2 linked regions of the Roseiflexus sp. RS-1 genome follow. Each later gene encodes a partner of the first gene's protein in a complex. Links are inferred from orthologs where the notes say so. Each region holds a gene or a part of one and is shown in the gene's direction. Other genes may lie near its edges. The genes, in order: secA and secY.

Region 1 (7,727 bases):
CCAGCGCTTCGGGCAGCGCAAATGGAATGATCTTGATCGTTGCGACGCGCCTGCGCCGACGGACCAGCGCATGGTTCGGCAGCGTGGCAATGGTCAGTCCGTCGATCGCATTGATTGCCAGGAGCGCTGCTTTTTCCACCACGACCACCCCATCCGCCTCTGCAAGCAGATTCACCCGGCTATGCACGGCGTCGGTCGCCGTCACACCCGGACGGCAGACAACCGCAGCAAGACGCCTGGCGGCTGCGTCCTCATGAACATCACCCGGCTCCAGCACTGCCACGCGCACCGAAGCAATTCCCAGCGCGCGCAGGCGCGTCACATCATCATCGGTCAGGCGCTTTCCCTTCGGCAGCGCCTTATGTCCGGCGGCATCGGCGATATTATGACGTAGAATATGACCGACCGCCTGGTCGATGGGGAGCGTCGCAAGAAACATAGCGCAACCTCATTTATACGTCGAGCAAACGGCGGGCGCGCGTATAAGCTTCAGGCGTATCGATGTCGAGCAACGGGCGCTCATCATCGAAATGGATGAGATGCACCCGCGTCGGATCGCGGGCAATCACCCCACGCGCGCCCTGATCCCCTTCGATGGTCAACAATTCTCCAAACATCGCCCGATCGAACAGCACCGGATTGCCACGCACGCCGGCGAACACCGGCGCAACGACCGGTACGCGCCGGTCGCGCCAGGCATCGATCAGCGCATTGATGATTGCAGCAGTCACGAACGGTTGATCGCCGAGCAGGATGAGCGCTGCCTCGACACCGGCGGAGAGTGCAGCAATACCGGCGCACAGCGAGGTGCTCTGACCCTCCGCTGCGCGCGGGTTGGGCACGATCCGGATCGGCAGGTCGGCGAGCGCCGCTGCAACCGCTGCATCGGCGTCGGCAGTGACGACGATGACCTCATCGAGCGCGGCGGCGAGCGCGGTTGCGGCGATCACGCGCACAAGCGGACGACCGCCCCAATCGAGGAGTTGCTTGGGCTGCCCCATGCGCGATGACGACCCGGCTGCCAGGATGATTCCTGCAATCATAATCAGCGAATGCGCGGTTGTTCGTACAATTCCATGAGCGGCACGCCATACCGTTCAATACGCACGATCGGCTGGCGACCCGCCATCCAGCGTTCGATCTTGGGATGTGCTGCAAATCCGGTCTGCCGGTAGGTAACAATCACATAATCGGCATCCGAGATGTCAGCTGGCGTACCTTCCAGCCCATACCGACTGAACAGCGACCCGGCGCCGGGTGCGAGCGCGACGCGCACATCAGGACGCAGCCGACCGATGAACTGGTAGGTGAGCAGCACATCGTGGCTCCAGTCCTCTGTCCAGACGACGGCGCCCGGCGACGCGTGGGCATTGATGTACGGCAGCGCCTGCGCATAGGTTTCGCACCAGTAGGTCGTTTCCAGCCCCAGGCGCGTCGCTCCGCGCAAGCCTCCCACCGTTTCCGAGTAGTAGGAGAGCAGGTGCGGATACATATGTGCGGCAATCGTCAGGTGTGGTGCGAACAGCACAGCGCACCCAAGCACAACCGCTGGCGTCGTGAAGCGCGCCAGCGCGCGCCGTTCGAGGGCACGGCGCAACGCACGCCCAAATCCGTCGAGCCCAATGCCAGCCAGGGCGGCAACGAAGAGAAATGACGGCATGAACAAACGCTCATTGTCATACACCATCGTGCGCCCCGTCGTCAGCGCCAGCAGCGGCACGAGTACGCCGAGCGACCAGAGCGCAATCTGTGACCCCTGATCACGCTCCGTTTGCCTGGAAGAACGGAGGGCGACAACACCGCGGATCATGCCAGCGAACGCCAGAATCAAGATTGCCAGCGGCGTCACAGCAACCAGCATTACAAACGGGAAGTGCCACGGAGGAGGCATATACGCCTCACCGAAGTACCACTGCCCAATCTCCCAGTGATCCACGGTAATGAAGCGGATGTACGCGATCAACCGTGCCACGGTGTCGTGGTACAGCCAGGGCCAGAACCCGACAAACGTCGGCAGACCGATGATCCCCGCGATGAACATGCGCCGCACCAGAAACGCCTGACGGGCGAACGCCAGCGTCCAGAGAAAGATCATCGGCAGGACGAACAATGCATTGATTTTCGTTGCCAGCGCCGCGCCCCAGGCGACGCCGAGCGCTACATCCCAGGCGACGCTGCTGCGGTGACGGGTATGCCAGAAGAGCATCGTCGCCAGGAAGAACGCGACCGCTGCCGGAACGTCGAGCGCCGCCAGATGCGCATGGAAGAAGAAACGCGGCAGACTGATCAGTGCAACCGCCGACGCAATTCCTGCCCATACGCCAAAACTGCTCGCCACAGCAGTGTACAGCGCACCGACTGCGATGGCGACCAGGATCATATTTCCCAACCGCTGGGCTGGCAGGTCATCGAGAAACTGGCGCGCCATCATCCACACCATTCCCGACCAGATTTTGTCGAGCGGGGGATGTTCGTGGTTTATTTCCCAAAAGCGCTTGATCGTCCCCGGTTGAAGCGCATCGCCGGGATCCGTCGCCAGATGCTCGAACCAGGCTGCATACGACCTCGCTGCCATCAGGTACACCGGCTCGTCCCACGTCAATCCGATCTGCGGTTCGGTGATAAGCAACAGAACGACTGTCAGTACTGCCAGGAAGAGCGCGCTCACGCCGTGTTGCACGGCGAATCGCCTGTGCGCATGGTCATCCTGATACAACCGGGGAAAAGCGGAAGGAGTGGTCGTCATACAATACATCGCAGACCACAGTCTGCGTTCCTGTCACACAAGGGCGCCATCGTCCCTGAGCAGCACTGTGCAGGGCGTTGTTCTGGATGATAGCACGCAGTGTGCGTCAGCGCAACGCGCGATGCGCAGGCGCTCAGAGAAGAACTGCGTATGCTATAATGCACCACCGATGGGCGCATGATCGTCTTTCCGCGCATACCGCTTCGGCGCACGTATGCGACAGGCATGTTCGCGTATGGGTGCACCGGACAAAGCGCCAGATTCACAGGCACACGACGCATTTCCACACGTTGCTGTGAAGCCGTTTCGCAACAGCACATTCCATCCGCAAAACGCGGAGGAGATCCAATGAAAGCATTTTTCGAGAAACTACTCGGCTTTGGTCCGGATCGCGCAATCAAGCAGATCGAACCGATCGTGCGGCGGATCAACAGCCTCGAACCATCGGTCGAGGCGCTCTCCAACGCTGAACTGCGTGCCAAAACCGACGAGTTCAAGCAGCGTCTCGCCGATGGCGAAACGCTTGACGATCTGCTTCCCGAAGCGTTTGCCGTCGTGCGGGAGGCGGCGCGCCGCACGATTGGTCAGCGCCACTACGACGTGCAGTTGATAGGCGGCATTGTGCTGCACCAGGGCAAGATCGCCGAGATGAAGACCGGCGAAGGGAAAACGCTGGTGGCGACCCTGCCGCTCTATCTGAATGCGCTGACCGGCAGGGGATGCCATCTGGTCACGGTCAACGACTATCTGGCGAAAGTCGGAGCAGGATGGATGGGACCGATCTACCATCTGCTTGGGCTGAGCGTCGCCACAATTTCGCATGAATATTCGGCGATCTACGATCCGGATTATGTCGATCCAAAGGCGAACCCCGACGATCGACGTCTGGTTCACTGGCGTCCCTGTTCGCGGCGCGAAGCCTACCTTGCGGATATTACCTATGGAACGAACAACGAGTTCGGGTTCGACTACCTGCGCGACAATATGGCGTGGGATCTTGCGCAACTGGTGCAGCGTGAACTGCACTATGCGATTGTCGATGAGGTGGACAATATTCTGATCGACGAGGCGCGCACGCCGTTGATCATTTCCGGTCCGGCGCAGGAGAGCGGCGATGAATATCGCCGGTTTGCCACGCTGGTGCGCCATCTCAAACCCAGCCCCTACACGCCCGACCAGATCAAGAAGCAGATGATCGAGGATCCGGAGGGCGATTTCGTCATCGAACCGCGCTCGAAGAGTATTCAGTTGACCGATCAGGGTGTGGCGAAGATCGAGCGATTGCTGAAGATTCCTGAAGGGGAATCGCTCTATGACCCGAAATACTACCGCCTGACCCACTATCTGGACAATGCGCTGCGGGCCGAGTTCATCTACCAGCGCGACCGGGATTACATTGTCGAACATGGCGAGGTCATCATCGTCGATGAGTTCACCGGTCGCAAGATGCCAGGGCGCCGCTGGTCCGACGGTCTGCACCAGGCGGTGGAGGCGAAGGAGGGCGTGAAGCCGCGCCAGGAGAATGTTACCCTGGCGACGATCACGTTCCAGAACTACTTCCGCATGTACCAGAAACTTGCCGGTATGACCGGTACTGCCTACACCGAACGTGAGGAGTTCGCCAAGATCTACAATCTGGAAGTCGTCGTCATTCCGACGCACCGCCCGATGATCCGCAAGGATTATGATGACCAGATCTACCGGTCTGAGAAGGCGAAGTTCGAGGCGGTGATCCGGGAGATCGAGGAAATGCACGCCATCGGGCGACCGGTGCTGGTCGGCACCACGTCGGTCGAGACTTCTGAGCGGTTGAGCGAAATGCTGAAACGGCGCGGCATCAAGCATGAAGTGCTGAACGCCAAGTACCACGAGCGCGAAGCGCGGATCGTGGCGCAGGCGGGGCGCAAGGGCGCAGTGACCATTGCCACGAATATGGCGGGGCGCGGCACCGACATTCTGCTCGGCGGCAACCCGGATGGTCTGATTGAAGAGATTCTTGCGCAACGCGGCATTAAGATCGAGCAGGCGACGCCGGAACAGATCCGGGCAGCGCAGGAAGAAGCACGGCGCATCACTGAAGCTGAGGGTAAAGAGGTGCGTGAACTGGGCGGGTTGCACATCATCGGCACCGAACGCCACGAATCGCGGCGTATCGACAACCAGCTGCGCGGGCGCGCCGGTCGTCAGGGTGATCCCGGTTCTTCGCGCTTCTATCTGTCGCTCGAAGATGACCTGCTGCGGCGCTTCGGTCCGATGGACCGTGTCAAGGGGCTGATGGAGCGGCTCGGCGTCGATGACAGCCTGCCGATCGAAGCCGGGTTGATCAATCGTACCATCGAAAGCGCTCAAACGCGCGTTGAGGGATACAACTTCGATATTCGCAAACATACCGTCGAGTTCGACGATGTGATGAACAAGCAACGCACGGTCATCTACGCCGACCGGCGCAGGATTCTGGAAGGCGAGAACATGCGCGAGCGGGTGCTCGACATGATCGCCGATGAGGTGCATGCCCTGGTTGAACGCTACCTGCCAGAAACGAAGGGGCGCGCCGACGACTTCGAGGAGTGGGATATCGAAGGATTGGTGCGCGCAGTGCGCACAATCGACCCGTTGCTCGACGAAACGAAACTGTCGCCGGAGCAGCTTGAACATCTCTCGCGCCAGGAGATCGAAGATGCGATCATGCAGGCAATCGAGGACGACTACCAGGAGCGCGAGAAAGCCATCGGCGAAGAGAACATGCGCCTCGTCGAACGGCGCATGATGCTCAGCGCTATCGACCGTCAATGGATCGATTACCTGACCGGCATGGAGGATCTGCGTCAGGAGATCGGGTTGCAGGCTGTCGCGCAGCGCGATCCGCTCATCGAGTATCAGCGGAATGCCTACGCGATGTTCGAAGAACTGAAAGCCAATATCCAGCGCGACATCGTCTACCAGATTATTCCGGTTTCCTTCCAGTACGAGCAGCATCTGCGCCAGGTGGAAGCCGAGCAGCAGCGACGCCTGCTTGCTGCGCAACAGGCGGGCGCTGCCGATGGCAATGCAAAGGGAGCGCGGACGGTTCGCCACAGTGTGCGTCTCCCCGGTCGCAACGAACCCTGCCCGTGCGGGAGCGGGAAGAAGTTCAAGGTCTGCCACTGGGGTCGTGAGGAAGAACTGATCGCTCTGCTGCAACAGCGCCAGACGGATCAGCACGCGGCGGTTGCTGCGGATACGCCAGCGCAACCGGCGCCACAAGCAACGGCAACCAGACCGCCGACGTCACAGGTTCCGCGTGGACGCGCCGCTCCGCCACCCGCGAACCCACAACCACGCAGCGGCAAATCGCCTGCCCAGGCGCCGCGCGGCAAGGGTGCATCCGCCCGAAAGAAGTGAATCGAAAGGTGAGAGACCTATGACTACCATTTCGCGACCGCGACCGGTTCTGCTGGTCATCCGCGACGGGTGGGGCGAACGTGATGAGATCGAGGGGAACGGGGTCAAACTGGCGCGCACGCCATACGATGACCGCTGGCGCGCCGAATGCCCGTTTACGCTGGTGCGCGCTGCCGGAAAGGACGTCGGCTTGCCGACCGGTCAGATGGGCAATTCTGAAGTGGGGCATCTGAACCTGGGCGCCGGGTTCATTGTGCGCCAGGATATTACGGTGATCGACGACTCGATCGCTGATGGAACGTTTTTCACCAATCCGGTGCTCTGCACCGCTTTCCGCACTGTCAGAGACCGCGGCACGGCGCTGCATCTGATGGGACTGCTCGGTCCAGGCGGTGTGCACAGTCACGTTAACCATACCAAAGCGCTGCTCGAACTGGCGAAACGCGAAGGTCTGGAGCGCGTCTATGTGCATCTCTTCACCGATGGGCGCGATACCATGCCGCAGAGCGGGATTGAATTTGCGCGTGATCTGCTCGCATTTATGGCGGAACGCCAGATCGGTCGAGTCGCTTCGGTGGTGGGGCGCTACTATGCGATGGATCGCGACAAACGCTGGGATCGCACAAAGCAGGCGTATGATCTGCTGACGAAGGGCGTCGGGCGTCCCGCCCCCGACGCGCTGACGGCGATCCAGCGCTCGTATGACGAAGGTGTGACCGATGAGTTCATCAAGCCGGCGGTGATCGTGGATGAAGCCGGTCAACCGGTGGCGACCATCGGCGATGGCGATGCGGTCGTCTGTTTCAACTTCCGCGCCGACCGGGTGCGACAGATCAGTCGCGCCTTCACCCTGCCCGACTTCGATGGCTTCGAGCGTGAGATGTTGCGCGACCTGATCTATATTGCAATGACCGAGTACGAGAAGAACATGCCGTACCAGGTCGCGTTCCAGAACGATGATGTGGCTGTGCCGCTGGCAAAAGTGATCAGCGACGCCGGGCTGCGGCAGTTCCATGCAGCGGAAACCGAGAAATATCCGCATGTCACCTTCTTCTTCAACGGCGGGCGCGAGCAACCCTTCCCCGGTGAGGACTGGCAGATCGTGCCTTCGCCGAAGGACGTGCCAACCTACGACCTCAAACCGGAAATGAGCGCCTACGGCGTGCGTGATGTCGTGCTGCACGCGATCGCGTCCGATCAGTATGATTTCATTCTGGTCAACTACGCGAACCCGGACATGGTCGGGCACACCGGCGTGATCCCGGCGGTGGTGAAAGCATGCGAAGTTGTCGATGAATGCACCGGCGCAATCGTCGATGCGGTGGTTGCACGTGGCGGCGTGGCGCTTGTCATGGCAGACCACGGCAACGCCGAACTCATGATCGACCCGGAGACCGGTGGACCGCACACCGCCCACACGACTAACCCGGTACCCACGTATCTGATCGCCGCTCCAGGTTTAGGGCTGGACAAAGGGCAGGTGGCGTTGCGCGACGGCGGACGGCTCGCCGATGTGGCGCCGACGATCCTCGACCTCCTGGGTCTCGATCCGGCGCCGCAGATGACCGGCAAGAGCCTGATCGTGCGGTGAACCGTCGCC
Region 2 (7,091 bases), 420 kb from region 1 along the record:
TTGCGTGCGAAATTGAAAGAGTGCTACGAGGAATTGTTCAACCTGCGCTTTCAGCAGGTGATGGGCAAATTGACGGCCACCGGCCGCCCGCGGGTCGTCCGACGCGATATTGCGCGTATCAAGACGATCCTGCGTGAGCGCGAACTTGGCATTGAAGTCCAGGAGACAGGTCGATGACTGAAGCGCGACGACGACAATTCAAGGTCGGGCGAGTCGTCAGCAATAAAATGCAGAAGACGGTTGTGGTGGCGGTTGACTATCTGAAGCCGCATCCGCTCTATCGCAAAATCATTCGCCGCACCAGCAAGTTCCATGCGCACGATGAGCAGCAGTGTCGGATCGGCGATATCGTGCGCATCGGCGAAACTCGCCCGCTGAGCAAGACCAAACGCTGGGAAGTGGTTGAGATTATCAAGCGCAATGAGGAGGCCTGACCATGGTGCAGCAGGAAACGCGGCTGCGTGTTGCCGATAATACCGGCGCAAAGGAGATACTCTGCATCCGCGTGTTGGGCGGCTCACGTGTGCGCTACGGCCGCGTCGGCGATGTCATTGTCGCTTCGGTCAAGGAAGCGACTCCCGGCGGCGCGGTGAAGAAGGGCGAAGTGGTGCGCGCCGTCATCGTGCGCACGGCAAAGGAGTATGGCCGCCCCGATGGTTCGCACATCCGGTTCGATGACAATGCAGCGGTGATCATCGGGAAGGACAACAACCCGCGGGGGACGCGCATCTTCGGTCCCGTCGCTCGTGAGTTGCGCGAACGCGCATTCATGAAGATCATCTCGCTGGCGCCGGAAGTACTGTGATGGGAGAAGGTGCTATGCATGTCAAAACCGGCGACGAAGTCCTGATCATCACCGGAAAAGATCGCGGCAAGCGCGGCAAAATCAAAGAGGCGCGCCCCAAAGAGCAACGGGTGATCGTTGAGGGACTGAATATTGTGAAACGACACATGAAGCCGCGCGGTCCAACACGACCCGGCGGGATTATTGAGATGGAAGCGCCGATCCATGTGTCGAATGTGATGCTGATCTGCCCGACGTGCGGTCGCGCGTCACGAACCGGGCATCGCTTTCTGGAAGAGACGGATCACAAGGGCCGACCCAAAAAGGTACGGTACTGTAAAGCGTGTGATGCCGTCATCGATGAGTGAATGGCGAGAACGGAGCGACAACTGCGCTCCGGGTTCTCGAGGAGCAGGTGATGGTACCACGACTCAAAGAAAAATATCAGACTGAGGTTGTGCCGGCGCTGATGCAGGAGTTTCGCTATCGCTCCGTCATGCAGGTGCCGCGGATCGAGAAAATCGTGCTGAACATCGGACTGGGCGAGGCGATCCAGAACTCGAAGGCGCTTGATGCTGCAACAGCCGATCTGGCGGCAATCGCCGGTCAGAAGCCGGTGATCACCCGTGCCAGGAAGTCGATTGCAGCGTTCAAGGTGCGTCAGGGGATGCCGATCGGGGTCATGGTCACGCTGCGTGGTCCACGCATGTGGTCCTTCCTTGATCGGTTGATGAATCTGGTGCTGCCACGCCTGCGCGATTTTCGCGGCGTCAGTCGTCGTTCGTTCGATGGACGCGGCAACTACTCGATCGGTCTGCGTGAGCAGATAGTCTTCCCGGAGATCGACTACGATAAGGTCGATAAACTCCGTGGTCTCGAAGTGGTGATTGTGACAACCGCACCTGATGATGAACAGGGGTATGCGTTGCTCAAGCGTCTCGGCATGCCGTTTCGTGATTAGGTGCGTCCAGGCCAGGAGCGCCGATCCTCAAAAAAGGCGCTGACCAGCCCGGACTATTGACAAGGAGATCTGGTTTGGCACGAAAAGCGTTGATTGTCAAAGCACAGCGGCCGCAAAAGTATAAAGTGCGGGCCTACAACCGCTGTAAGATCTGTGGGCGTCCACGTGCATATATGCGGAAGTTCGGTATGTGTCGCATTTGCTTCCGCGAACACGCCCTGCGCGGGTTGATCCCCGGCGTGACGAAATCGAGCTGGTGAGCAGATCCGACGCCTACAGTCAGTCCGGAGATGAAGGAGGACCGCAGTGAGCATGCATGATCCTATTGCCGATATGCTGACCCGCATCCGGAATGCGTGTATGGCCCGCCACGCAACGGTGTCGATCCCGTCGTCGAAGATGAAACTCGCCATCGCGCAAATCCTTAAGCGCGAGGGGTTCATCCAGGACTTCACGGTGCAGGAAGGCAAGCCGCGCAACACGATCGTTATTACGTTGAAATACACTCCCGATCGGCGACCGGTGATTACCGGGCTGAAGCGTGTGAGTAAGCCGGGACTGCGCATCTATACCAAACGCGCCGATATTCCGCGGGTGCGCGGCGGATTGGGGTTGAGCATTCTCTCGACCCCGCGCGGCGTGATGGCGGGACACGAGGCGTGGCAGCAGCGCGTCGGCGGCGAGGTTCTCTGTTACGTCTGGTAGCGCCGAGGAGTGAAATCATGTCGCGTATTGGCAAAAAACCAATCCCGGTCCCGCGTGGCGTCGAGGTGACGATCACCGAAGAGAACCGGGTGACTGTGAAAGGTCCGAAAGGGACACTCTCGCAACAGTTTTCGCCGGAAATGCTTATCACGCATGAGAACGGCGTGATTACAGTTGCGCGCCCCTCGGACGATAAGCGCCACCGCGCCCTGCACGGGTTGACGCGCTCGCTCATCGCCAATATGGTGACGGGCGTGACCGAAGGGTATCAGCGGATTCTGGAGATCACCGGCATCGGGTATCGCGCTGCACGTGAGGGAAAAAACCTGGTCCTTCAGGTCGGATTTTCCCATCCGATCCGTGTAACGCCACCCGAAGGGATTACCTTCGAGGTGCTGGAGCGCCGCAGCGCAAATGAACCACAGCAGGTGATTATACGAGGTATCGATAAGCAGAAAGTTGGCGAAGAAGCGGCAAAACTGCGCGCGCTGCGCCCGCCGGAGCCGTACAAAGGGTATGGCATCAAGTATCGTGATGAGCGGATTCGTCGCAAGGCGGGCAAGGCAGGGAAAGCGCGGTAACGCTTCCAGAACTTTTTTGCGACTCAGCAGCGGCAGGGGATGGTCATCTCTGCCCTCAGGAGCAGATCGCTATGGCAAAACGAACACCACGAGAACTGCGAATCCGACGCCATCGTCGTGTGCGGAAAAAAGTCCACGGCACTCCGCAACGACCACGGTTGTGCGTCTTTCGCAGCAATATGCATATCTACGCGCAGGTCATTGATGACACGGTTGGGCGAACGCTGGCGGCAGCCTCCACCGTGGAGCCTGAACTGCGCGCATCGCTGACCGGAAAGACGAAAACCGAACAAGCGAAGGCGGTCGGCGCCGTGATCGCTGAGCGTGCCAGAGCCGCTGGTATTGAACGGGTCGTCTTCGACCGCGGCGGGTTCAAGTATCATGGGCGGGTGCAGGCGCTCGCCGATGCAGCGCGTGCGGGCGGACTCCAGTTCTGATAACGCCGCCGGTCTGCCCGGCAGCACAGTTGCAGGTTGCAGGCGCCGCCTTCGCCGCAACCTCTAGCCTTGATGGAGTGTGACAGTGATCAAGCGACGCATTAATGCGGACGAACTCGAACTCGAAGAGCGCGTGGTGCAGATCAACCGCGTCTCGAAAGTGGTCAAAGGCGGGCGCCGCTTCAGTTTCAGCACGGTCGTCGTCGTGGGCGACGGTAAAGGGCATGTCGGCATTGGCATGGGCAAAGCGGCTGAAGTGCCCGAAGCGATCCGCAAGGGTGTGGAGGCGGCGAAAAAGAACCTGATCCGGGTACCGCTCTCCGGCACGACCATTCCGCACGAAGTGCAGATGGAGTTTGCCGCTTCCAAGGTGCGCCTGCTCCCGGCTGCTCCGGGCACCGGCGTCATCGCCGGGCGCGGTGTGCGCCCGGTGCTTGAGATGGCAGGCATCAAAGACGTGCTCTCGAAACGGTACGGCAGCAACAATCCGATCAACGTGGTGAAAGCGACGTTTAAGGCGCTGAGTGCGCTGACGTCGCTCGAAGAACAGGCGCGTATGCGTGGGATGACGCCGCGCGAACTGAACCTGCGGCGCATGCGGCGCGAACCGGCGCCCCAGGAGGCGTAGCCGATGTCCAGATTGAAAATCACGTATCGCAAGAGTGCGATTGGGTATAGCCGCGACCAGAAGGCGACCATCCGTTCACTCGGGTTGCGCAGGCTGAACAGCGTCGTCATTCACGACGATACGCCAACCATTCGCGGGATGGTCTTCAAAGTTCGTCATCTGGTCAGCGTTGAAGAAATTGCCGACGACACCTCGCCAGATGCCGAAACGGGCGCTGATCTGGAGCGCGATGGGGGGAACCGATCATGAAACTGCATGATTTGAAACCGGCGCCAGGAGCGCACCGTGAGCGCAAGCGCATCGGGCGCGGCATCGGCTCGGGCAAGGGCAAAACCGGCGGCAAGGGCATGATGGGTCAGAAGGCGCGCTCCGGTCCCAAGCCATCGCCATCGTTCGAAGGCGGGCAGATGCGTATTACCCGCAAAATGCCCAAACTGCGCGGCTTCAAGAATCGCTGGCGGGTTGAGTATCAGGTGATCAACATCGGTCAACTGAACGATGTTCCCGATGGAACCGAACTGACCATTGAGGAGATGGTCGCTCAGGGATGGATCCATCCGGCAAAGCCGGTCAAGATTCTTGGGGATGGCGAACTGGAGCGGAAACTGACGATCCACGCGCATAAGTTCAGCGCCAGTGCGCGGGCGCGGATCGAAGCAGCTGGCGGCGCCGCCATCGAAACGCCATGGGTTGTGGAACGGCGCAGTCGTAGCCGGGGACCCAACCCGCCCCGGCATAGCCGCAAGGCGGAAACGCCGCAGAAGGCGTGAGGCGCGGACGATCCTGGCGCCGACCGCTTTCTGACTAAAGGAGAAGTGCATGCTTGAGTCGGTTGTCAATGCGCTCCGGTTGCCCGATCTGCGTCAGCGCATCCTGTTTACGCTGGCAATGCTGTTGCTCTTCCGGTTGATCGCCCATATTCCTGTGCCAAACATCGATCCGACGGCGCTGGAAAGTCTGCGGATCGCGCTGCAGGGGAATCAACTGGCACAGTTGCTTAATATTTTTGCCGGCGGCGCACTGCAGAACCTGTCGGTGGCAGCGATGGGGGTCTATCCGTACATCACTGCCCAGATCATTCTGCAACTGCTCGTGCCGCTCATCCCGGCGCTGGAAGAATTGCGCAAAGAGGGTGAACAGGGGCGCATGCGCCTGAACCGCCTTACGTTTTACCTGACCATTCCGATGGCGCTGTTGCAGGCCTATGGGCAGACGCTGACACTCGAACGCAGCCTTGGCACAGGGCAGGCGCTCTTCCAGACGCCGTTCGATATTGTGAATAATTTCTTTCCGACCTTTACCATTCTGGTGAGCATGCTGGCGGGAACGATGCTGCTGGTGTGGCTCGGCGAACAGATCCAGGAACGCGGGATCGGCAACGGCGTGTCGATGATCATCTTCGCCGGGATTGTCGCCGGGTTGCCAGGGTTGATCATTCAGGCGTTTACAACCGTCGAACTGGGAGGCGTCGAGCAAATTATCGGGCTGGTGTCGTTCCTGGTCATCGCTCTGGGAACGATTGTGGGGATTGTCCTGATGCACGAGGGGCAACGACGCATCCCGGTACAGTACGCCAAGCGCGTGCGTGGCAATCGCGTGTATGGCGGGCAGAGCAGCCATATCCCGCTGAAGGTCAACATGGCAGGTATGATCCCGCTGATCTTCGCGCAGAGCATCATCATCTTTCCGGGCACGATTGCATCGTATGCCTGCCCGGAACAGATTGCGCCGCCGGGATCAGGCGTCTTCAAGCAGATTGCGTGCTTTACGTATCAAACGTTTAGCCCGCAGTACGGCAGCGGGACGCTGGTGTACTCGATTGCGCTGTTTGTGCTCGTCTATTTCTTTACCTACTTTTACACAAAGGTCATTTTTGACCAGCAAAACATCCCGGAGACGCTTCAGCGCAACGGCGGGTTTATTCCGGGCATTCGACCGGGGAAACGCACCGAGGAGTATCTCGACCAGGTGGTGAGCCGGATTACGCGAATCGGCGCGCTGTTCCTGGGTATTGTCGCAATTCTGCCCTTTATCACGCAGCAACTTACCGGTGTGCCAATCGGGCTGGGCGCCACGGCGCTGCTGATCGTGGTCGGTGTGGCAGTCGACACGATGCGACAGTTGGAAGCTCAACTGGTCATGCGCAATTATGAAGGGTTCATCAATCGCTGACCACCGGCGTTCGACGACGTGCAGAGGGGTGTGCCATGGATATCATTCTGCTCGGAGCGCCTGGCGCCGGGAAAGGCACCCAGGCGAAATATCTTGAGGAGCATACCGGAATGGTGCACGTCGCCAGCGGCGATCTGTTCCGCGCGGCGCTTCGCCAGGGAACAGAACTCGGTATGCTGGCGAAGTCGTATATGGATCGTGGCGAACTGGTGCCGGACGAAGTGGTCATTCGCATGATTGTCGAACGCATCAGTCAGCCCGATTGCAGTCGGGGCGTGATTTTCGACGGGTTCCCGCGCACCCGCGAGCAGGCGCGGGCGCTCGAAGCGGAGCTCAACAAACAGGGACGGCGGATCGATGTCGTCCTTTACATTCGCGTGCCGGAAGATATGCTGCTGCGGCGTATCGCCGGGCGACAGACTTGCAAAACCTGTGGCTCGACGTATAATATTTACTATTTCCCATCGAAACATCCGAATGTCTGTGATGATTGCGGTGGGAAACTGTATCAGCGCAGTGATGATACAATGGAAACGGCGCGTCATCGGCTCGAAGTCTATTTTGCCCAAACGATGCCGTTGATCGAGTACTATCGCGACCAGGGGGTGCTGGTCGAAATCGATGGGCGCCGTGAGATTTCGCAGGTGACACGTAGTATGATCGAAGCACTCAACAAATACGCTGTTAGCGCGACGCCTTCCGACGAAAGCGCGTAGCAAGAAAGGAGCAGCATGTCCAAAAAAAAAGATGTCATCGAGATGGAAGGAACGATTACTGAGCCGTTGCCAAACGCCATGTTTCGCGTAAAACTCGAAAATGGGCA

Evidence for each region.
Region 2: the proteins of secA (region 1) and secY are in contact, whole or in part, in a crystal structure (PDB 3DIN), measured with the Thermotoga maritima proteins. The link is inferred for Roseiflexus sp. RS-1 from one-to-one orthologs. Residues at the interface, in WP_004082002.1 of Thermotoga maritima: Glu261, Ala262, Arg263, Lys300, Ala301, Arg302, Thr303, Ile304, Ile305, Leu323, Tyr324, Asp325, Pro326, Val329, Ser330, Tyr333, Ile336, Lys340, Phe345, Val349, Glu363, Phe364, Tyr374, Ser375, Gly376, Gly377, Glu393, Ile395, Thr482, Ser483; in WP_004081795.1 of Thermotoga maritima: Glu108, Gly109, Glu110, Glu111, Ala236, Glu237, Arg238, Arg239, Ile240, Thr241, Ile242, Gln243, Tyr244, Ala245, Arg246, Arg247, Val248, Thr249, Gly250, Arg251, Arg252, Val253, Tyr254, Gly256, Ala257, Ser258, Thr259, Tyr260, Leu261, Pro262.

Annotation. Positions count from the first base shown.
Region 1 is NC_009523.1:1,018,268-1,025,994, reverse strand. The notes cover bases 2,743-6,327. They hold secA (preprotein translocase subunit SecA), read left to right. Parts: upstream 2,743-3,094; coding sequence 3,095-6,127; downstream 6,128-6,327. Other genes in these bases: gpmI (2,3-bisphosphoglycerate-independent phosphoglycerate mutase), read left to right, coding at 6,156-6,327; ROSERS_RS04270 (ArnT family glycosyltransferase), read right to left, coding at 2,743-2,746. In the rest of the region: ROSERS_RS04280 (molybdopterin-binding protein), read right to left, coding at 1-439; ROSERS_RS04275 (nucleotidyltransferase family protein), read right to left, coding at 453-1,043; more of ROSERS_RS04270, read right to left, coding at 1,046-2,742; more of gpmI, read left to right, coding at 6,328-7,718. UniProt on the Escherichia coli protein: Required for protein export, interacts with the SecYEG preprotein conducting channel.
Region 2 is NC_009523.1:1,443,888-1,450,978, reverse strand. What follows is about bases 4,143-7,091. They hold secY (preprotein translocase subunit SecY), read left to right. Parts: upstream 4,143-4,915; coding sequence 4,916-6,268; downstream 6,269-7,091. Other genes in these bases: infA (translation initiation factor IF-1), read left to right, coding at 7,000-7,091; ROSERS_RS06005 (adenylate kinase), read left to right, coding at 6,304-6,984; rplO (50S ribosomal protein L15), read left to right, coding at 4,342-4,866; rpmD (50S ribosomal protein L30), read left to right, coding at 4,143-4,345. Outside these bases: rpmC (50S ribosomal protein L29), read left to right, coding at 1-177; rpsQ (30S ribosomal protein S17), read left to right, coding at 174-434; rplN (50S ribosomal protein L14), read left to right, coding at 437-805; rplX (50S ribosomal protein L24), read left to right, coding at 820-1,152; rplE (50S ribosomal protein L5), read left to right, coding at 1,203-1,745; ROSERS_RS24775 (type Z 30S ribosomal protein S14), read left to right, coding at 1,820-2,005; rpsH (30S ribosomal protein S8), read left to right, coding at 2,052-2,450; rplF (50S ribosomal protein L6), read left to right, coding at 2,468-3,031; rplR (50S ribosomal protein L18), read left to right, coding at 3,103-3,468; rpsE (30S ribosomal protein S5), read left to right, coding at 3,554-4,096; more of rpmD, read left to right, coding at 4,100-4,142. UniProt on the Escherichia coli protein: The central subunit of the protein translocation channel SecYEG. Consists of two halves formed by TMs 1-5 and 6-10.